DNA from 3 places in the Paraburkholderia sp. Ac-20342 genome. Region 1 is predicted to be linked to each of the others. Evidence: riboswitches for the same ligand, from Rfam matches in the RefSeq annotation. Region 1 holds a riboswitch; each other region holds the start of a gene.
The links. A riboswitch is a leader RNA that binds a small molecule or an ion and turns the genes downstream of it on or off. The one in region 1 is predicted to bind cobalamin.
Positions count from the first base shown of each region.

Region 1 (7,199 bases):
AGCATGCCCTCCACCTTGAGCTTCATGAACTCGTCGCGGCGCTTGCCGAGCGCGTCGGCGGTGGCGAGCCGTTCGCGCTCGACGATGTCGTGCAGGGCCGTGCGCAGGGTTGAATCGGTAATGCGCGCGATGCGCCACGGCTGCATGAAGCCGACGCTCGGCGCGTGATGCGCGGCGTCGAGCAGACGCCGCAGCACGGCGGGATCGACCGGATCGGCCACGAAGTGGCGCATGTCGCGGCGTTCGTAAATCGCGCGATATACCGCGTCGCGCTCGGAATCGTCAAAAGGCTGCGCCATGGAACAGGGCGGCCGTGAAGGCCGGGTTGGAAGGCCAGTAGGCGTGCATATAGGTTGCCACAATCGGGCCCACGCGATAAACCGCCTCGCCGGCGGCGTCGCTGTGCGCGCGTGTGGCGAAGCACAGCGGCGCGAGCGGCGTGCTGAGCTTCGAGTAGTGGAACGTGTGGCCGGTCAGCGGGCCGTGCAGGCTGTCGATCTGCTGCATGCCGAGCGCGGCGAAGCGCTTTTGCAGCGTCGCGTGACCGGGCACGAGGCCGAGCATGGGCGTGCTCGTGCCGTGCGCGTCGGTCAGCCGGTCGAGCAGATAGAGCATGCCGCCGCATTCGGCGACCACGGGCTTGCCCGCCGCGACGTGCGCGCGGATCGACGCGGCGCTGCGCGCGTTGCCGGCCAGCGTCGCCGCGTGCAGTTCGGGATAGCCGCCCGGCAGATAGAGCGCGTCGATGTCGTCGGGCAGGGCTTCGTCGGCGAGCGGCGAGAAGTCGTGCACTTGTGCGCCGAGCGCTTCGAGCAGCGCGACGTTGGCCGGATAGATGAACGAGAACGCGGCGTCGCGCGCTATCGCGATCCGCTTGCCTTCGAGCAGGCGCGGCAGGACGTCGGGCGCGGGCGTACCGAAGTCGACGGCCGGCGGCAATTCGGCGAGCGCGGTCGCCGCGAGCGTATCGGCCGCGCGCTCGAGGCGCGCGTCGAGGTCGTCGATTTCGTTTGCCTGGTGCAGGCCAAGGTGCCGGTCGGGCAGCGTGATTTCGTCGCTCGCGGCGATGTGCCCGCACCAGTGCAATTCGGGCGGCAGCGCTTCCTGCAGCATCTGCGCGTGGCGCGCCGAGCCGACGCGATTCGCGAGCACGCCATGAAACGGCAGTTCGGGCCGAAAGCGCGCGAGCCCGAACGCGAGCGCGCCGAAGGTCTGCGCCATCGCCTGCGCGGAGATCACCGCGAGCACCGGCACGCCGAACGTCGCGGCGAGATCGGCGCTGCTCGGCGTGCCGTCGAACAGGCCCATCACGCCTTCGATCAGGATCAGATCGGCCTCGGCCGCCGCTTGCGCGAGCAGGTTGCGGCACGGGGTTTCACCGACCATCCACAGATCGAGCGACAGCACCGGCGCGCCGCTCGCGCGCGCGAGGATCATCGGGTCGAGAAAGTCCGGGCCGGTCTTGAACACGCGCACGCGCCGTCCGAGCCGCCGGTGCAGGCGCGCGAGCCCCGCCGTGATCGTGGTCTTGCCCTGGCCCGAGGCGGGCGCGCTGATAAAGAGCGCGGGACAGGCCGGGCGGCGCGTCGCTTCGGGCGCTGACGGCATCGCTCAGAACTCCACGCCGCGCTGCGCCTTCACGCCCTGCTCGCGATACGGATGCTTGATCGCGCGCATTTCGGTGACGAGATCGGCGGCTTCGATCAGCGCGTCCGGCGCATGGCGGCCGGTCACGACGACGTGCAGCATCGGCGCGCGCGCGTTGATGACCGACAGCACTTCGTCGAGCGGCAGGTATTCGTACTTGAGCACGGTGTTCAGTTCGTCGAGGATCACCATCTGATAGTCGCCGCTTTCGATCATCCGGCACGCCTCGTCCCAGCCCTTGCGCGCGGTGGCGATGTCGGCGTCGCGGTTCTGGGTGTTCCAGGTGTAGCCGTCGCCCATCGTGACGAAATCGCAGTGTGCGATCGCGCCGAGAAAGTCGCGCTCCGAGGTATGCAGCGCGCCCTTGATGAACTGCACGACGCCAAGGCGCATGCCGTGGCCGAGCACGCGCACGGCCATGCCGAACGCGGCCGTGCTCTTGCCCTTGCCGGTGCCGGTGTTGACGATCAGCAGGCCTTTCTCGACGGTCGCGGCGGCCTGTTTCTTTTCATGGCCCTCGCGGCGGCGTTCGGTCATGCGTTGATGCGATTCGGGATCGGTTTTCATCGAAGGTCCTGTTGGGGAGTGTCGGGTTGGGTTGGAGCGGTGTCGGCGTCGCTGCTGGCCGAGGCGATCGCGACGGTAACGCCGTCGTGCACGGTCTTGGGTACGAGCAGGCGCGCGGGCTGTGTGGGCGATGCAGCGGCTGACGCAGCCGCCAGGGTCTGCGCCGCGAGCAGCGCGCAGGGTTCGCAAACGCCATCGACGCCGAGATGCGTTTGCGCGGCCAGCGACGGCGTGGCGACCGGCACCGCGGCGATCTGCTCGCGGCTGAACACCTGCAACGGCAGCGCATGACGCGCGCAGAATTCGCGCAGGCCCGCTTCATGGGCTTTGGCGTCGAGCGTGGCGACGGCGTGAATCTGTTCGAAAGAAGCGACGCACGCGTGCGAGCCGAGCGCGGCGCGCACCGCCGCTTCGATCTGTTGCGCCGAACTGCCGAGGCGACAGCCGATGCCGACGCCGAGCGTCTTGCCCGGGCGTCCGGTGTGTCGAGCGGCATCGGCTTTGGCTTCGGCATTCGCGTCAGCGCAAGAGGCCTCGTGCCCGGCGCTGGCGAGCGAGGCGCGCGTCATCGCGGCATGCAAGGCAAACGCCTCGCGGTAATGGAAAAAGGGCGGCTGCCTGCAAGGGCGCACGCGGCAAGGAAGATCGAGGTCATGCGGTACTGCGAATCCGGGCTTGGACCATCGCGCGGCGCGTTGCGTTTTTGCGGCGAAAACCCCGTGGAAAAACGCCACGCGCGGCGCGGCCATGCTTGAACGCCATCACATCCGTTCCCCGCGGATTCCGGCGGCCGGCAACGCAGCGATGAACGCGGCGCCGCCTCCGCGTCTGGCCGGTATCCGGGCTGGCGGCCTCACGCGCTTTGCCTTCCCGTCCGGATTCGTCGGACAGTGGCGCGAAAAACGCATGTGCGACGCGGCCGGAACGGCGCTCGCGTCGCAGGTCGCTTACCGTTGCGGGGACAGCACAGATTGAACGCATGACGCGCTGCCTGTTTCCCGTTTAACTGCACACGCGAGCGCATGTGCGGGCACCAAACGCGCGCATACGATAGCACATGGCGCCCCGCCGGATAAGCGCGCGCGGCGCTTCACGCGGTGTCCTTTCCTTGACTGCGCATGGCCGTGGGCCTACACTCGCACGCACTTCTGGTGCTCGCGCGCGCATCCATGCGCGTGCAGTTAAACGGGAAACAGGGAGCCCACCTGCTCTGGAACGGGCCAACCTGTGCTGTCCCCGCAACGGTAAGCGAAAAGCGGTATCGGCTGCATGGCCGGCCACCGCGGAGCCGGCTTCGATGTCCACGCGCAAGGCTGCGTCGGCATATCACCACTGGTCGAGAAACCACTCGGCCGGGAAGGGGAAGCGGCGCTTTCGCCAGCCCGGATACCGGCCCGAAGATGCAGGACGGACGCCACGGGGATGCGGCGTCGCGTTCACGACCTCACTTTCCGCTTTCTGTTTTCCGTTGTCGCGGCAACGCCGGCGCTCGTTCCGGCATGCGCGGCGCAACGCCTTCGGATGAACCTCACGATGCAAACTCAATTGCGCAAGATCCCCGTCACGATCATCACGGGCTTTCTCGGCAGCGGCAAAACCACGCTGCTGCGGCACATTCTTCAGCATGCGGGCGGCAAGCGCATCGCGGTGATCGTCAACGAGTTCGGCGAACTCGGCATCGACGGGGAGATCCTCAAGGGTTGCGGCATCGGCTGCGATGAAAACGGCGTCGAAACCGAAGGGCAATTGTATGAACTCGCGAACGGTTGCCTCTGCTGCACCGTGCAGGAAGAGTTTTTTCCGGTGATGGAAAAGCTCGTCGAGCGCCGCGGCGAAATCGATCACGTGCTGATCGAAACCTCGGGTCTCGCATTGCCGAAGCCGCTCGTGCAGGCGTTCAACTGGCCGCAGATCAAGAGCAGCTTCACGGTCGACGCGGTCGTGACCGTCGTCGATGGTCCGGCTGCCGCGAGCGGCCAGTTTGCCGCGAACCCGGTCGCCGTCGATGCGCAGCGCAAGGCCGATCCGAATCTCGATCACGAATCGCCGCTGCACGAGCTGTTCGAAGATCAGTTGTCCGCGGCCGATCTCGTGATCCTGAACAAGACCGACCTCGTCGACGATGCGCAGCAGCGCGCGGTCGAAGCGCTGATTCGCGGGGAGATTCCGCCGCAGGTGAAGATCGTGCGCGCGCAGCAGGGCCAGCTCGATCTGCACACGCTGCTCGGGCTCGAAGCGGCTTCGGAAGAGACGATCCACCTGCGCCACGATCATCACGGTTCCGCCGACGATCCCGACCACCACCACGACGAATTCGATTCGGTCGTCGTGGAAGCGCGCGTGTCGTCGCGCGACGCGGCGATCGCCGCATTGCAGACGCTTGTCGAAGGCCACACGATTTATCGCGTGAAGGGCTTTGCCGCGTTGCCGGGCGCGGCGATGCGCCTCGTGATTCAGGGCGTGGGGCGGCGCTTCGACAGCTATTTCGACCGGCGCTGGCAGGCCGGCGAAAATGACGGCGGCGCGCACGCCGGCAGCCGTTTCGTGCTGATCGGCGAAGACCTCGATCAGGCCACGCTGCAACGCGCGTTCGACGCGGCACTCGACGCCGCCGCTAGTGCGCCCGCGAGCGTTGCCGCACACCAGGCGTAAGCGCTCATGCATCTGCTACGCACGACGCCGGGCGGTTTCGTCGACGATACGCAGGGCGTGATCCGTATCGATCAGCAGCCTGCCGATATCGTCGTGCTCAGTTCCGCCGACACCACGCTGTCGCTGCTCGCGAGCGTGGTTCCGCGTCTCGGCGACGGCTTCCCGAGCCTGCGGCTCGCCAACGTCACCTATTTGCGGCAGCCGGCGTCGGTCGATTTCTATCTCGACGACGTGTTGCAGCATGCACGCGTCGTCGTGGTCGATCATCTCGGCGGCGAGGCTTACTGGCCGTACGGCATCGAGCAGGTCGTCGCGCTCGCGCAGCGCAGGCAGCAAACGCTTGCGATGTTTTCCGGCGATTTGCAGGAAGACCCGAACCTGCTCGCGCGCAGTACCGCGAGCGCCGAGTTGTGCCATCAGTTGTGGCGTTATCTGCGCGAGGGCGGCCCGCAGAATGCCGAGGCGTTCCTGCGCTGCATCGCCTATCGCGCGCTCGATTGGGGACGCGAGCCCGAGCCGCCGCGCGCGTTGCCGGCCGCGTCGCTCTATCATCCCGCGCACGACACGCCGACCATCGCCGACTGGCAGGCGCGCTGGCGCCAGGACGCGCCTGTGGTCGCGATTCTGTTCTACAAGGCGCATCTGCAGGCTGCCAATACCGCGGTGTTCGATGCGCTGATCGACGCGCTCGAAGCGCAAGGGCTCAATCCGCTGCCGCTCGCGATCACGTCGCTGAAAGATGCGGTGAGCCGCGAAGTCGTGCAGTCGCTGTGCGCGCAGCACGATGCTGCACTCGTGCTCAATACGACCGCGTTCGCCGCGTCCGCGATCGACGACCCCGAGCCGCTCGCGCTGGCCGGCGACGCGCCGGTGTTGCAGGTGATCCTGAGCGGCGGCAATCGCGAGGACTGGCTCAAGGACAATCACGGCCTCAATTCGCGCGACATCGCAATGCATATCGCGCTGCCGGAAGTGGACGGCCGCATCATCACGCGTGCGATCAGCTTCAAGGGGCTCGCCTATCGTTGTCCGCATACCGAGGTCGACGTGGTCCGCTATCAGCCCGACCTCGAACGCGTGCGTTTTCTCGCCGAACTGAGCCGCCGCTGGTGCCGTCTACGTTCGCTCGACAATGCGGACAAGAAGCTCGCGCTGATTCTCGCGAACTATCCGATGAGCGAAGGGCGCATCGGCAATGGCGTCGGGCTCGATACGCCGGCTTCGGTGGTCGGCATTCTGTCGATGCTGCGCGGCGAGGGCTATCGTGTTGGCGAATTGCCCGAAAACGGCGCTGCGTTGTTGCAGAAACTCACCGAAGGCGTGACCAACGATCCCGTTGTGCGCGATCTGCGTCCGGCCTTGCAAAGCCTTGCACTCGACGACTATCTCGCGCATTTCAACGCGCTGCCGGCGAGCGTGCGCGATGCGTTGAACGCGCGCTGGGGCCCGCCCGAGCAGGACCCGACGCTGCGGCGCGGGCGCTTCATGATCGCGGGCTGGCGCTGCGGGCACGTATTCGTCGGCATTCAGCCGGCGCGTTCGCGCGAGCAGGGCGATTACGCGAGCTATCACGATGCCGAACTCGTGCCGCCGCATGCGTATCTCGCGTTCTATTTCTGGCTGCGCCGGCAGTTCGGCATCGACGCGGTCGTGCACGTCGGCAAGCACGGCAACCTCGAATGGTTGCCCGGCAAGAGCGTCGCGCTGAGCGAGGCGTGCTGGCCCGATCTGATTCTCGGGCCGATGCCGCATCTGTATCCGTTCATCGTCAACGATCCGGGCGAGGGCAGCCAGGCCAAGCGGCGCACGCAGGCGGTCATCGTCGATCATCTGATGCCGCCGCTCACGCGCGCCGAAAACTATGGACCGCTGCAGGACCTCGAACGCCAGGTCGACGAATACTACGAAGCGCTGATGGTCGATCCGCGCCGCGCGAAGCTGCTGCGCCGCACGATTCTCGCGACGATCGTCGAGCACCGCCTGCACGAGGAACTGAGCCTCGCCGCGCCGAATGGCCAGTATGATGAAGACGCGCTGCTTACGCGCGTCGATGCGTGGTTGTGCGAACTGAAGGAAGCGCAGATTCGCGATGGTCTGCATACGTTCGGGCAATCGCCGGCCGGCGTGCAGCGGCGCGATACGCTGCTTGCGCTCGGGCGCTTTCCGATCGGCGATGGACAGGGGCGCAGAGCGGGGCTCGTCGACGCGCTGGCGCGCGATCTGCGTATTGATCATCTGTTCGATCCGTTGACGGTCGATTGGGCCGGGCCGTGGGACGGTCCGCGCCCGGCCGTGTTGCAGCGGGTCAGCGACGCGCCGTGGCGGCATTACGG
Region 1 is NZ_JAAGPQ010000005.1:142,334-149,532, forward strand. Features, by position in the region: gene bluB (5,6-dimethylbenzimidazole synthase) at 1-299, opposite strand, end outside; gene G3N58_RS03685 (cobyrinate a,c-diamide synthase) at 283-1,608, opposite strand; gene cobO (cob(I)yrinic acid a,c-diamide adenosyltransferase) at 1,612-2,214, opposite strand; gene G3N58_RS03695 (cobalamin biosynthesis protein) at 2,211-2,783, opposite strand; cobalamin riboswitch at 3,027-3,267, opposite strand; cobalamin riboswitch at 3,347-3,627, shown strand; gene cobW (cobalamin biosynthesis protein CobW) at 3,748-4,866, shown strand; gene cobN (cobaltochelatase subunit CobN) at 4,873-7,199, shown strand, end outside.

Region 2 (7,199 bases), on a different contig from region 1:
CGTGGCCGCGAGAAGGGCGAGGCTGGAGAGATAGGAAAGGCACGAGGCAAGCCCGGCGCCGACCCCGGCGCGGAATGGCTCGACACGCCGGTGAGCCTGCGCGATCTCGCCGACGCGCCGCTCGTGATCTTCCCAAGACGTCTGGCGCCAGGCTTTTATGACATCATTATGGATTGCTACGGCGTCGCGGGTCTCGCTCCCCGGATCGGCCAGGAGGCGATCCAGATGCAGACCATCGTCAGCCTCGTGTCGGCCGGCATGGGCGTCGCACTGGTGCCGCAATCGTTGCGTAACCTGCGGCGCACGGGCGTCGTGTACCGGCCGCTGTCCGAGTCGGTGCCCGCAATCGAAACGGGTCTCGTCTGGCGTACGGACGAGGTGAGTCCGGTGCTCGCGGGCTTCATCGAGATCGTGCGCGCGCATGCCGCGACGGTCGCGCCGCGCGCCGAGCGCGGCGACGCTGCTGTAAAACCTCTGCTGTAGAAGCATTCCTGAACCTGAACTGCCCATAACCACACGATGCTTATTCACCCCAATTTCGACCCCGTCGCCATTCATCTGGGGCCGCTCGCCGTGCGCTGGTATGGCCTGATGTACCTCGTCGCGTTCATCGCGGCGATCGTCGTCGGCCGGCTGCGGCTGCGTTTGCCGTACGTCGCCGCGCAGGGCTGGAGCGCGAAGGATATCGACGACATGCTGTTCTACGGCGTGCTCGGTACGATCCTCGGCGGCCGGCTCGGCTACGTGCTGTTCTACAAGGCGAGCTTCTACTTCGCGCATCCGCTCGACATCTTCAAGGTGTGGGAAGGCGGCATGTCGTTTCACGGCGGCTTTCTCGGCGTCACGCTCGCGATGATCCTGTTCGCGTATCAGCGCAAGCGCTCGTGGCTGCAAGTCACCGACTTCGTTGCGCCGATGGTGCCCACGGGCCTCGCGGCGGGGCGCCTCGGCAACTTCATCAACGGCGAGCTGTGGGGCCGCGTGACCGATCCGGCTTCGCCGTGGGCAATGCTGTTTCCGGGCGCCGCGCCCGACGATGCCGCATGGCTCACCGCGCATCCGCAACTGGCCGCGCAATGGCATCTGAACGAAGTGTTCGCGCAATATCACATGCTGCCGCGGCATCCGTCGGAACTGTACGAGATCGCGCTCGAAGGCGTGGCGCTGTTCTTCGTGCTGATCTTCTTCTCGCGCAAGCCGAAGCCGCTCGGCGCGATTTCCGCGATGTTCCTGATCGGCTATGGCCTCGCACGCTTTACGGTCGAGTTCGCACGCGAGCCGGACGATTTCCTTGGCCTGCTCGCAATGGGTCTGTCGATGGGGCAATGGCTGTCGCTGCCGATGATTCTCGCGGGCATCGGCCTGATGGTGTGGGCCTATCGACGCGGGCGCCGCGAGTCGGCGCAGGCGGTGAGCGCGAGCTGAGCCTTGGGTCGATGCGGTTGATCCGTCGAGCCGCGCGCCACGGTTTGCCTTGTCTTGTCGGGCAGCGTGGCGGTTGGCGCGGTGGGTCTTTAGAACCTTTAGAGTTTTCAGGACCTGCAAATAGAAACGCCACGGCATGAAGACATGCCGTGGCGTTTCTATTTGCAGGTATGTGTGTTTGCGCGTTTGCGTTCCCGCGCGCGCGTTACTTCATCTGCACCGATCCCGACACGTTGACCGTCACCGTCGACGTGCCGCCTTCGAGCGGCATCGGCGCCACGCTCTTCGCTTCGGCGCCCATGGCACGCGCGCTCATCATCATGACCGGGCGCGGCATGACGCCGCCGTGATTCACATTGACCTCGCGGATCGAATAGCCATTAAAGCCGAATGCCTGCGCCGACGAAGCGGCCTGTTCGCGGAACGATCGGATCGCCTCGCCGGTGAGCTTCTGCTCGGCGGCACGCTGCGCTTCCGGCGACAGCGAGAAACTCACGTTGCCGACCTGCATGATCGATGCCATCTGTCCCGCGAGCTTCGATGCCGAACCGAAGTCGCGGGATTCGAGCACGACTTCGGCGCGGCCGCGCCACGTCGAAATGTGGCCATCGCGATCGGTGGACGGGAAGATCGAGAATGCGCCCGTGCGCGCCGTTACGCCGCTGACGCCGCGCGCCTTCTGCAAGGCGGCGTCGGCGCGCTCGTTCAGCGTGGCCGTGAGCGAGGACGGATCGCTCGCTTCCTGCTCGTAAAACAATGTGATGTCGACGACGTCCTGCGGGACTTCCGCGCTCGCCTGCGCATTGAGCGACAGCACGCCCGCGGGCTGCGGCATGACGCTTTGCGCGCGCGCGAGGGTCGGGGTCAGCGCGAGCGCGACAGGCGCGGTGCAGGCGAGAGCGAGTGCGAGGGCCCGTGCGGCTTGTTTCGTCATTGTTGAACTCCTTGTATGAACAGGTTGTGCACGTGTGACACAAGTGACATGTGATGGCGTAGGGGTTGCGGGTTCGCTTTCGCGACGGGCTGGCTCGCCGGCCAGGCGAAGCCCTTCAATGAGCCCTGCAACACGCGTGTCCGATCATTAGGCGCGGCTCGCGTTGTCTTGGTTCCCTAATTCGGCGTTATCCGCCATGCGGAGAACAACACGGTGCGTTCACCCGTTCGTCATAAGTCACGAACGAACGCCGGATATGCCCTTAAACAAGCTGTTTTGTGATGAAACGCCATTCGGCTTCGGTCACCGGCGTGATCGACAGACGGTTGCCTTTGGCGAGCACACGCATGTCCTGCAACTCGGCATGCTCGCGCAGCGCAGCAAGCGGAATCAGCGGAATCTTCTTTTTGAACACGACGTCGACGAGCATCCAGCGCGGCGTTTCCTGCGACGACTTCGCGTCGTAGTACGGACTCTTGTTATCGAACTGGGTCGGGTCCGGATACGCGGTGGACGACACTTCCGCGATGCCCGCGATGCCGGGCTCGGGGCAGCTCGAATGATAGAAGAGCACGCCGTCGCCGATCTGCATGGTGTCGCGCATGAAATTGCGTGCCTGATAGTTGCGCACGCCGGTCCACGGCAACGTGCGATGCGGTGCGTTGGCGAGATCGTCGATGCTTGCTTCGTCCGGTTCGGACTTCATCAGCCAGTAGCGCATGAATCGAATTGAACGTGAGGGATTGAACGACGCGCGCGAACCGGCGCCTGCAAAAAGCACCTGAAAGCAGCACCGGAAAACGCAGCCCAAAGAAAAACGGCATCGAACCGAAGTACGATGCCGTTCCAGATAAGGTCCCCGCCTTAGCCGCTAGGCCGGCATCCTGAACCGGGGGTTCAGAATTGGTCGCAGTTAGCAACACTTCGGGTACATCAGACAGAGTGACGCGCACGCCCGTGCTACAAATTTCCGCAACCGTGCACATGGCATTGGTTCAAGGAATATATGACCTTGGCGAACCAGGCAGGGAAGCTAAACCGATGAAGCTACAGCAGTTCAAACTTTAACAGAAGAACTCAAACGCTTGCGAGAGGTGCTCATGTGCTTCACCGACACCGCACACCCGCTTTGCAAAAAAGTACTGCGTTTCAAGCTACTTCGTTGAATTCACGACCGGTTCGACATTGGGTTCGAAGCCGGCTGTGACCGCTTACTGCAAGCTGTACTGTTCAATCACAGTACCGAGCTGTTCGTTCATTTGCTGCATTGTACGCCGGATTTCTTCAGCGGGAAATGCTTCTCCGTGTCGCACGCTGTTTTGCAGCTTAAGCAGTTCCGATGCCAGCGACAGCGCGGCCATGACGGCAATGCGATCCGTGCCGCGCACGTTGCTGCCGTTGCGGATTTTCTTCATTTCCGCATCGACGCGTGCGACCGCTTCGAGCAGGGCGGCTTCGGTTTCCGGCGAGCAGGCGAGACGATACGGTACGTCGAGAATCGATACTTCGATCTGCTTGGTGGTCATGCGTTTTCTCCGTGGCGGCTCACGTCGCTTTCCGCTTCCTCGGGTTCGGGTTGAGCGGAGTCGAGCAGATCGAGCTGGTTATCCGGTTCGCTGCTCGCGCGGGCACGCGGCAATTTCTCGAGAATCGCATTCAGGCGCACCTGAGCGTCGTCGATCTTGGCGGAGAGCGCATCGCGTTCCGCCTGCAGGGCATCGCGCTCCCCGCGCAATTGCGCGAGTTCCGCATGCGTGGCTTCGACTTCGGCACGCGTGTGCGCGAGTTGTTCTTCGAGCGCGAGCCGCGCTTCGTGGTGGCGCTGGCTGATCGCAATCAGCTTGCCGATGTTCTGGGAGAGTGATTCGAGTTCGGTGAGCATGTGCTGCGTCCTCTAAAGACCTCGCATTTTAGCGCGGAATGTTACAGGTTCCGACAATTGTCTCGTTTCGAGACGTAACAACTTGGCTTTATGCAAGCATTTTCCCGACCATAAGATGAAAAACCGCTCGTCGATCGGACAATAACCTGCACTCAACGGCACGGCTCGCGCAGGGATTGACCTTTCTTGACGCTCGCCGGGGGCGCTCCTAAACTGGCCGCACTCTGGTGCCCGCGCACGCTTTTCGGCGCGCGCAGTTAAACGGGAAGCAGGGCGCGCGCGGGGTTCGACACCGGCACGCGCGAACCTGCGCTGCCCCCGCAACGGTAAGCGACCGCATCTCGTCATGCAGGTCGGTCCTGATTGCAGGTCGAAGCTGAACCTGCAAGTGTGTCACTGCGCGTCACGCGTGGGAAGGCGGGGCCGATGTGTCGCAGCCCGGATACCGGCCAGAGGGAGAGGACGTCCCCCGCGAAAACGTTAAACATCGGGGGCGCCTCGTTACGCGGCGGCCTGCGGGGAAGCGGGCTGCGCACGCTATCCACAGGACTCTCACCCATGCTGTCCCCCTTCGCCCGCGCGGCGCTGCTCGCGTTCGCGGGTCTGCCGCCCGTCGTGCATGCGCAGACTGCCGGGACCACGGCTGCCGCGTCGGCGGCGTCTTCCGTGCCGGCCGATGTTGCATCGCCCGTTGCTTCGCCGGCTGCTTCGTCGGCCGCATCATCGGCTTCAGCTTCGAGCGCGTCCGCCGATGCGAATACCGATGCCGATGCGAACCCCCGCGCGAACCCGCCGGCCACCGTACTCTCGCCAGTCGTCGTGACCGCCGAACGCGGACCGCAGGCACTCGCCGATACGATCCCGCCGACCACGCTGTTCGATCAGCAGGACATTGCCGACACGACCGCGACCGATCTGCCCGGCCTGCTGCAACTCGCGCCCGGCGCGCAAATCTCGCGTACAGGTGGCCCCGGTTCGACGACGAGCCTCTTTTTGCGCGGCGCGTCGTCGACGCAATCGCTGGTGCTGATCGACGGCGTGCGCGTCGATTCGGTGAGCCTCGGTTCCGCGCAACTCGCGCAGATTCCGCTCGACCAGGTCGATCACGTCGAGGTCGTGAACGGCAATGTCTCGGCGTTGTACGGCTCGGGTGCGATTGGCGGCGTCGTGCAGGTGTTCACGAAAGATGGCGGCGATCATCCGCCGCGCTTCAATTTTTCGCTGGGCTACGGCAGTTATCACACGCAGACGCAAACCGTCGGCGTCAATGGCGCGCTCGATCAGGACGGCCGCACGACCTTCAGCATCTCGCTCGCGCGCACCAAAACCGATGGCTTTTCCTCGCTCGATCCGCTGCAAGCGCCCGGCGCGAATCCGAACGCGAACGGCAATCTGAACGAGAGCCTCTCGGCATCGCTGCGTCACAAGTTCAGCGACAGGTGGGACGCCGGCGTCACCTATTTCCAGTCGAACGGCAACAACAGCTACGACAACGCCTATGGCGAGCCGACCGATCTGAACAACCTCTATAGCAAGGTGCGCCAGCTCTCGGTGTTCGCGAACGGCAAGCTGACCGACTGGTGGACCACGCATTTCACGGTTGCCGAGGGCGACGACCGCAGCGTGTCGAATACCAACGGCATCGACAACGGCCGCTTCGATACCGACAATCGCCAGTACACCTGGCAGAACGATTTCGCGCTGGCCGCAAACCAGAAGCTGCAACTCGGCTACGAGCATCTCGATCAGAGCCTCGATTCCGATACGTTCGCGGCGCCCAACCGTCACGTCGATTCGGTATTCGCGGGCTATACCGCGCGCTTCGGCCGCAATCAGATTCAAGCTAACGTGCGGCGCGACCAGTACTCCGATTTCGGCGGGGCGAACAGTTACTATCTCGGCTATGGCTTCGACATCACCTCGCACTGGAAGGCAACCGCAAGCTATTCGGACGCGTTCCGCGCGCTGAGCTTCGACGATCTGTACTATCCGTTGAGCGGTAATCCGTCGATCCGGCCCGAGCGCAGTCATTCGGTCGAAGCGGGTTTGCAGTACGCATCGAACCTGCTCGGCGTGGTGCGTGTCAGTGCCTTTCAGACGCGCTATACGAATCTGATCGATTACGTGCAGACGATCCCCGGCATCTATCTGGCCGAGAACGTCGGGCACGCGAAAGTGCAGGGGCTCGAAGGATCGTGGAGCGGGCATGTCGGCAAGACCGACGTGCGCGCCTCGCTGACGCTGCAGAATCCCGTCGATCTCGACAACGACGTCGACCTCGTGCGGCGCGCGCGACGCTTCGGCTCGCTCGCGATCAATCGCAGCATCGGCGGCTGGCGCGTGGGCGGCGAGTGGATCGTGAGCGGTCCGCGCGCGGATAGCACCGGCAATCTGGGCGGCTACGGCATCGTGAATCTGTCGGCGCGCTACAACATCACGAAAGCGTGGTACGTGAGCGCGCAAATCGAGAATCTGCTGAACAAGGACTATGAAACGGCCTACTCGTATAACTCGCCGCGACGCGGTGCCTACGTCACGCTTGGCTGGCAGCAGCAGTAACGCACGCACCGGCGTGAGCGCGCGCGCATGAATCGCGCGCCGGGCTCGCTGCCGGCTGCCGGCCACGTCACGCCTACCATGCGCACGATGAACGCAAGGCGCGCGGCCGCGATCTGGCTCGGACTCGCGGTCATCGCCCTGGCCGTGCTGGTCGCGTCGCTCGCGCTCGGCAGCGTGCCGCTCGCGCCATCGCGCGTGCTGGCCGCGTTGATGCCGTGGCATGCCGGACCCGCGCGCGCCGACGACCTCGCCGGCGAGATCGTGCGTACGTTGCGCTTGCCGCGCGCGCTCGCGGGCTTCGCGTGCGGGGCGTTGCTCGCGCTCGCCGGCGCGCTGCTGCAGGTGCTGTTGCGCAATCCGCTGGCCGAGCCGTATGTGCTCGGCGTATCGGGCGGCGCG
Region 2 is NZ_JAAGPQ010000001.1:186,304-193,502, forward strand. Features, by position in the region: gene G3N58_RS00740 (LysR family transcriptional regulator) at 1-483, shown strand, start outside; gene lgt (prolipoprotein diacylglyceryl transferase) at 520-1,425, shown strand; gene G3N58_RS00750 (SIMPL domain-containing protein) at 1,631-2,359, opposite strand; gene G3N58_RS00755 (EVE domain-containing protein) at 2,622-3,080, opposite strand; RNA gene ssrS (6S RNA) at 3,212-3,393, opposite strand; gene G3N58_RS00765 (cell division protein ZapA) at 3,571-3,885, opposite strand; gene G3N58_RS00770 (ATPase) at 3,882-4,241, opposite strand; cobalamin riboswitch at 4,450-4,710, shown strand; gene G3N58_RS00775 (TonB-dependent receptor) at 4,800-6,800, shown strand; gene G3N58_RS00780 (iron ABC transporter permease) at 6,828-7,199, shown strand, end outside.
Region 2: another riboswitch for cobalamin. It lies ahead of G3N58_RS00775 (TonB-dependent receptor); the one in region 1 lies ahead of G3N58_RS03695 (cobalamin biosynthesis protein).

Region 3 (7,199 bases), on a different contig from region 1:
CACACGCTGCTTCTGCAACGCGAGCGATTGCTGGGCGATGCGCAACTCCTCGGCCGCCGAGCATTGCTCGACGTACGAGCGCACGACGTCGGCGACCACGGTGATGCGCGCGAGGTCGCCCGCGGCTTCGACGGCTTCGGTGTCCGCCGCGGACGCTTCGACGCCGCGGCGCAGCTTGCCGAACAGATCGATTTCGTACGAGATGCTGATGCCGAGGTCGGCTTCGTTGGCGACCGGCAGTTTCTCGAAGAGCAGGTATTGCTCGGCCGATTCCTGTGCGCGTTCGACCGCTGCCGACGCCTTGCCCGAGAAGCCGCCCTGCGCCTGCGCGACGCCGAGCGCCTCGCGTGAGCGCGCGAGATTCGCGGCCGCGACGCGCAGATCGGTGTTCGACTTCAGCGCTTCGTCGATGAGGCTGTTCAGCACCGGATCGTCGTAGAGCTTCCACCAGACCGTCGGCGTGTTGAGGGTCGAGGTCAGGGTGGGGTCAGCGCCTTCGAGCGCGCCTTTGGCGAGCGGCGCGTTGACGAGCGCCTGCTTCGGCAGCGTGTAGTCGGGGCCGACGTTGATGCAGCCGTTCAGCGCGACCGCGAGCGGCAATAGCGGCAACAGCGGGAGCCATGGCCGCAGCGGCAGGCGCGGCGCCAGCGAGGATAAGGGGCGCGCGAGTTTCATTGCGACGCGCCCGACGCAGCCGCGGCCGGCGCGGCGGAACTGGCCGCCACGGCCGAACTGGCCGCCACGGCCGAACCGGGCGCCACCGGCGCGGCCGAAGCCGCCACCGCACCCGACACCGGCTGCCTTCTGACCGGCGACAGATCGCGCACCGACACCGTCGCGGTGCGGCCCGCGATCATGCGGAAGTCGGCAGGCACTTCGTCGAGCGCGACGCGCACCGGAATGCGCTGCGCGAGCCGCACCCAGCTGAACGCCGGGTTCACGTTCGGCAGCATATTCGAGCCTTGCGTGCGGTCGCGGTCCTCGATCCCGGCGACGATGCTCTGCACGTGGCCGCGCAACGGCGTCGGCTCGCCCATCACGGTGATGTCGACCGGCTGGCCGATGTCGATGCCGCGCAGCTTGGTTTCCTCGAAGTAACCGTCGACGCGGAACGAGTGCATGTCGACCACCGCCACCACCGGGCGGCCCGCCGCGACGAATTCGCCGGCGCGCGGCGCGCGGTCGTTCAGATAGCCGTCGACCGGGCTTTTGATCGTCGAGCGTTCGAGGTTCAGCTTCGCGGTGTCGATCGCGACGTCCGCGTCGGCGAGCGCGGCCTCGCCCGCATCGACGCGCGAGCGGCTTTCCTCGAGCACTTCGGCCGCGACGAGATTGCCGAGCTGGCGATTGCGCGCGTATTCGCGGCGCGCCTGGTCGAGCGTGGCGCGGCGTTGCTGCGCGGTCGCTTCGGCCTGGCGCAGCGCGAGCGCATAGCGCGCCTGATCGATCACGAACAGCACCTGGCCTTGCTTGACCTGCTGGTTGTCCGTCACCTCGACCGACGAAATCAGCCCCGAGATATCGGGTGCGACCTGGATCACGTCGGCGCGCACGTGTCCGTCGCGGGTCCACGGCGCGAACATGTAATAGGCGACCAGCTTCCACAGCACGAGCGCGGCCACGACGACGACGATCAGGGTCAGCAGGATCTGACCGAGCGAGAACCAGGTTTTTTTCACGTTATTAGTCTGTGCGAAACGACGACGACAAGGCCCAGCACCAGCACATAGATGCCGAGATCGAAGATGGAGCGATGCCACACGAAGCGGTAAAAGCCGACGTACGCGAGCACCGTGCGGATGACGAGGTTGATCAGGTAGGCGATCAGCATCAGCACCAGCACGGACGGCACGAACACGCCGAAGATATCGATTTCACCGATCATCGCGGGAACTGGAAAAGAGTGGGAACGGGCTGCCGGAAGCGGAGGCGCGCATCATGCGGAAGCCTCCGGTTCGGTCGGCGTCGGCTTCGTGAGCGTGGCCGGAAACAGCGAAAGACGCAAGCCGACGAGCGCGTGCAGCGCGTCGCGCAACTGGCGCGCCGAGGTCGGCGAGGTTTCGGTCGGCGCGGCGGCATTCGCGAGCCCTTGCGCGGTGACGCGCGCGACCGCCGCGTCGATCGACACCATGAGGCTCTGCGGCACCGGCTCGCGGCGGCGCCGCTCGACGCAGCTCTCGTAGTAACTGCGTACGCCGTCGAGAACGTGCTCGATCGCGCCCGGCACTTCGCCGCCGAGCTTGCGCGTGGCGCGGCGCAGATCGATCGCGTTGAACGCGATGCGCAGATCGCGGAAGCTTTCGATCGACGGATGACGGTGCTCGTCGGTCGCGGCGAGGCGCGGGATCAGTTGCATCAGACGGTCGAGCATGCGTGCGGCGAGATTGCGCGGGTCTTCGATCGGCGTCGTCGACGCGGTCAGTGCGACGTCGGCCCAGTTCGAGCGCAGCAGGCGCGAAGCCGCGAATTCGGCGCCGAACGGACGCGTCACGCGGGTCCACAGATACGCGTAGAGCAGGCCGGCGAGGCCCGCGAGATTGGCGTTCACGAAGGTGAGAAAGTTAGCCTCGTAGGCGCCCTGAATGCTGATGAAGGTCGCCGTGTTCACCGCGACGAGCACCGTGACCATGTTGAACTGCGGGCGCGGAATCAGCGTGCCGACGAGGATGAACGGCCCGGCGAACAGGATCACGAGCATCGGGAAGTCGTGCACGTGCGGCAGCACCGCGAACAGATAGACGCCCGCCGCGAGCACGCTGACCGCGGTCGCGAGGAAGAAGCGGAACACCATCGGCGCGGGTTCGTCGAGCGCGGCGAAGAAGCAGCAGGCCACCGCCGCGAGCGTCACCGCGCTGGCGCCGTCGTTCCAGCCTGAGCCGATCCACAGGCTGCACGCGAGAATCACCGCGAGGCCCGCGGACACGGTCGCGAACAGCATGATGCCGCGGTCGTAGAAACGCTCGGTGCCGCCGAGCCGCCAATGACGGAAGTGCGGCCGCCACGAACCTTCGTCGCGCGCGATGATGATGCGCAGCGAGCGGCAGTCCTGCCATACGTCGATGACCTGCCTCAGACGCCATAGCGCGTTCGAGAGCAGCGCGCCGTCCCAGTGCGCGAGCGCGGCCGCGGGTGGACGCAGCGCCGCGATGCGCTCGCGCAGCGCGTTGGCGGTTTCGTCCGGGTGATAGCCCTTGCTCGGCGCGGGCAGCGGCTGGTTGAACCACTTGATGACGTCTTTGAGCAGCGCGTCGAGTCCTTCGGGCCAGCTGTGCTGGCCGTTGTGGTAGAGCGCGAGCAGCGGGTCGGCGAGCGAGGACATGATCGGCAGCAGCAACTGCATGCGTCCGCGCAGTTCGTGTGCGCGCGCGAGGATGTCGGGCCGCGTGTGATCGTAGGCGAGCTGGCTCAGCAGCAGTTCCAGACCGTTGATCGTGCTCGCGAGCCGCTGCCGCGCGCCCGAAATCGCCGCGCTCGCGATGCGGCCCGACAGCGTTTCGGTCGCGTAGAACGCGGCGTCGCGAAACCATGCGTCGGTGCGCTCGATGATGGTCGGCGCGAGCCGGCTCGGAAACAGCGCACTGCCGACGATGCTCGCGCAGACGATGCCGACGAGGATTTCCTCGGTCCGGCTGACCGCGAGATCGAACACGCCGGTGGGATTCGTCACCGAAGGCAGCGCGATGATCGGCATCGTGTAGGCCGCGAGCATGAACACGTAGCTGCGCGCGGTGCGGTCCGATACCGCGAGGTAGAGCATCGTGCCGGTCCAGAGCGCGACGACCACGCTGAACAGATACGGCGATTCGACGAACGGCGGCACGAGCAGCACCGCGCCCGCCGCGCCGAGCGCAGTGCCGAGCGCGCGATAGAGTGCCTTCGAGCGGGTCGCGCCGACGAACGGGTTCGACACGATATAGACGGTGGCCATCGCCCAGTACGGCCGCGGCAACTGGAACGCGAGTCCGATGTAGAGCGCGAGCATTGCCGCGAAGAACGTCTTGACCGAGAACAGCCAGTCGCGAAAGGAAGGGTAGGCCATAGACCGTTACGCGGACCCGGCGTTGTGTGGCGCCGTTGCGCGGACGCCGCGTTTGGTGGACTTGCGTGCCTTGACCGTACCGTGCGCCTTGCCGGCGCCTGGGGCCGCGCTCTTGCCGGTCTTGCCGAGTTTGACGGCGAGGGGTTCGCGCCGCGCGGGTTCGCGTTTGAGCGGCGACGTGGTGCGCTTGGACGCGGCGCGTTCGAGCGGCGCGCGGGTGCCCGCTGCAGGTCCGGCCGTTGTGCCGCGTTGCGGCGGCTCGGGCTTCGCCGCCGCTTCGGCGTCGAGCTCGGCGCGGCCGCTGGCATCCGTCGTGAACGCATCGAGCACGCGCAGCGTGGCTTCGAGATCGTCGCGCGACAGGCCCTTGAGCGCCTGGGCGCGCAACGTGACCAGCTCCTCTTCCATCTTCGCGGTGACGGCGCGGCCTTCGTCGGTGAGCGCGACGGTTTTGGCGCGGCGGTCCTCGGGATCTTCCTCGCGGCGCATCAGGCCCGCTGCGCATAACTGATCGAGCAGCCGCACGAGCGAAGGGCCTTCGATGCCGATGTGATCGGCGAGCGTAACCTGGCGCACTGCCGAACCGAGCCGGCTCGCGGTCAGAAGCGGGGTCGCGCACGCTTCGGAGACGTTGAAGGCCGCCAGCACGCCATGACTCGTGCGCCGCCACTTTCTGGCGGCGACGACCAGCGTGCTGCTGACGGTGCGGCGCAGGGTATCAAGATTCGGCATGGCAGGTATTGTATTTCCTTGATATTCGTTAGCAAACTATTGAATCGGAAATTCGCGCCGTGCCGGGAGAGTCTGCGGCGCGAATGCGACAGTCGCGTTAAACGGAGGGGGACGGGACGTGTTTCCGATGGTGTCGGATGCGGCGGCGGGGCTGCCAGCAGGGGAGCGAAGCCGTATGTTTCGCATGCCGCGTTCGCGTCAGCGAGTGGCGGCTGGCCACCATGTCCAGCCGCGCCGCGAGTGGCGCAATTCGACGACCGACAGCGGAGCGATCTCGATGCGAGGAAATACCTGTGCGGATGCGCCGAGCGCATGCACGATGGCGGCTTGCAGCAGCGGCGCGTGCGTGATGGCGAGCACCGTGTGTGTTTGCGGCGATACGGCTGGCGGTGCCGGGTTTGCCGCGTTGCATGTCGATGCCGATGTCGTGGGTCCGTCCGGTGCGTCGAGCCATGCGCCGATCCGTTGCACGAGCTGGCTGAACGATTCGCCGCCGGGCGGCGCGGTGTCGGCGTCGCGAGTCCACGCGGCGAGTTGCAAGGGCGCTTCATTGGCGAGATCCGCGAGGCGCTGGCCGCGCCAGTCGCCGTAGTCGATATCCGCTAGCGCTGCGGCGGGTGTGGCGTTCAGGCCGAGCGCCGCAGCCGTATCGCGCGCGCAGGCAGCCGGGCTCGTGAAGACGCGAGCCTCGTGCGCAAGTGCCAGACGGGCGCGCGCCGCTTGCGCTTCGGCGGTGCCGCGCGCGTCGAGCGGGTCGTCGGAAGGGAAGCGGCCCGCGCGTTGCGAGGCCGTCGCCGCGTGGCTTATCAGTAGCAGTCGCGTATCCATTCTGTGCTTTCCCGATGCTGCCGTTTGTCCACGCGAGCTTGCAAACGTGGCCGAAGCTTTCATGAAGGCAGAAGTTTAGCGCGTAGAATAAGGGCTCCGCGAAGCACGGAAGCCGGTGAGAGCCCGGCGCGGTCGCGCCACTGTAATCGGTTTGCAAGCAAGAGCCGAAAGCCAGACCTGTGCTTCGCACCATTCCTATGTCATCGACTTTCGGGGCGCGTTACCCCCAGGAGATATCCATCATGGCCGAAGCCGTTTTCGATCCCGCCGCGCAACCTGCGGCCGAGCCTACTCCGATTCCTTTGCGCGAACTGCTGCCGTGGGTGGTATTCGGCGGTTTGCTGCTGTTGCTCGCGCTTTATTTTGTTGGTGCGGAAGAGGGGGCTACTTCGCTGGTCCCCGGCATGTACGTGCATGAGTTCGTGCACGACGGCCGCCATCTGCTTGGCTTTCCCTGCCACTAACGGAGTCCGACATGGTTGGCAAATTACTGGTGCGCGGGATGCTCGCGGGCATCGTCGCGGGCTTGCTCACATTCAGCTTCGCGAGACTCGCGGGTGAGCCGCAGGTCGATCAGGCTATTTCATTCGAAGAAAAAGCGGCGGCCGCACGCGGCGAAGCTCCCGAGCCCGAACTCGTGAGCCGCGAAACGCAGGCGGGTCTCGGTCTGCTGACCGGCGTCGTGACGTATGGTGCGGCGTTCGGTGGTTTGTTCTCGCTTGTGTTTGCGTATGCCTATGGACGGGCGGGTGCATTGAGCATGCGCGCGTTGTCCGCATGGCTCGCGCTCGGCGCCTTCATCGCGCTCGTGATCGTGCCGAATATCAAGTATCCGGCGAATCCGCCATCGGTCGGCGATCCCGAGACGATCGGCATGCGCACGGGGCTGTTCTTCCTGATGATCGCCATTTCGCTCGTGACGATGGTGTTTGCGCTGAAGGTGCGCCGCCGCGCGGTTGCGAAGCTCGGCGCGTGGAATGGCTCGATCGTGGCAGGCCTGGTGTTCGTCGCGATCATCGCGGCCGTGCAGTTGTCGATGCCGGTCATCAATGAAGTGCCCGCCGCTTTCCCGGCCGTGCTGCTGTGGAAGTTCCGCGTCGTCGCGATCGGCATGCAGGTGATCATGTGGGCGACGATCGGGTTGCTGTTTGGCGCGCTGGTCGAGCGCAGTGCATTCATGCGTACGAATGCGCGCGTAACGATGAGGTCGGCCTGAGATTGAAGGCAATGCATGACCGCGAAAGCGGTCATGCTTCGCGCGCAACGCGCAAGAATGGTTTTACTTCAATGACTTGGCGTAATTGTGGAGTGGTTATCCACAGGCTTGCGAACATTTTCTGTGGAAAAGCTCCTCAGGTCGCTTTTCGCCAATTACCTAATCTTCTAATCCATGTTCTTCGCTTCTCCCGGTGCAAATTAAATCGGATGGCTAACTAATTCGAATTCGATGCCATGGTGCTCGATTTTTAAGCTCTTCGATTTTTTTAAAAGAAATTGTGAGAAGGGTCTTGACGTGATGCGGGGCGGTCAGCATAATCTCGTTTCTCTGCTGCAGACGCAGCGACGCGAACGAAGCGGTGCCGGGTGGTGTTGGGCATGG
Region 3 is NZ_JAAGPQ010000143.1:5,034-12,232, forward strand. Features, by position in the region: gene G3N58_RS32240 (efflux transporter outer membrane subunit) at 1-675, opposite strand, end outside; gene G3N58_RS32245 (HlyD family secretion protein) at 672-1,679, opposite strand; gene G3N58_RS32250 (DUF1656 domain-containing protein) at 1,676-1,885, opposite strand; gene G3N58_RS32255 (FUSC family protein) at 1,937-4,039, opposite strand; gene G3N58_RS32260 (MarR family transcriptional regulator) at 4,046-4,771, opposite strand; gene G3N58_RS32265 (histidine phosphatase family protein) at 4,970-5,599, opposite strand; cobalamin riboswitch at 5,656-5,799, shown strand; gene G3N58_RS32270 (CbtB-domain containing protein) at 5,842-6,063, shown strand; gene G3N58_RS32275 (CbtA family protein) at 6,075-6,815, shown strand; partial or broken gene G3N58_RS32280 (hypothetical protein) at 7,029-7,199, opposite strand, start outside.
Region 3: another riboswitch for cobalamin. It lies ahead of G3N58_RS32270 (CbtB-domain containing protein); the one in region 1 lies ahead of G3N58_RS03695 (cobalamin biosynthesis protein).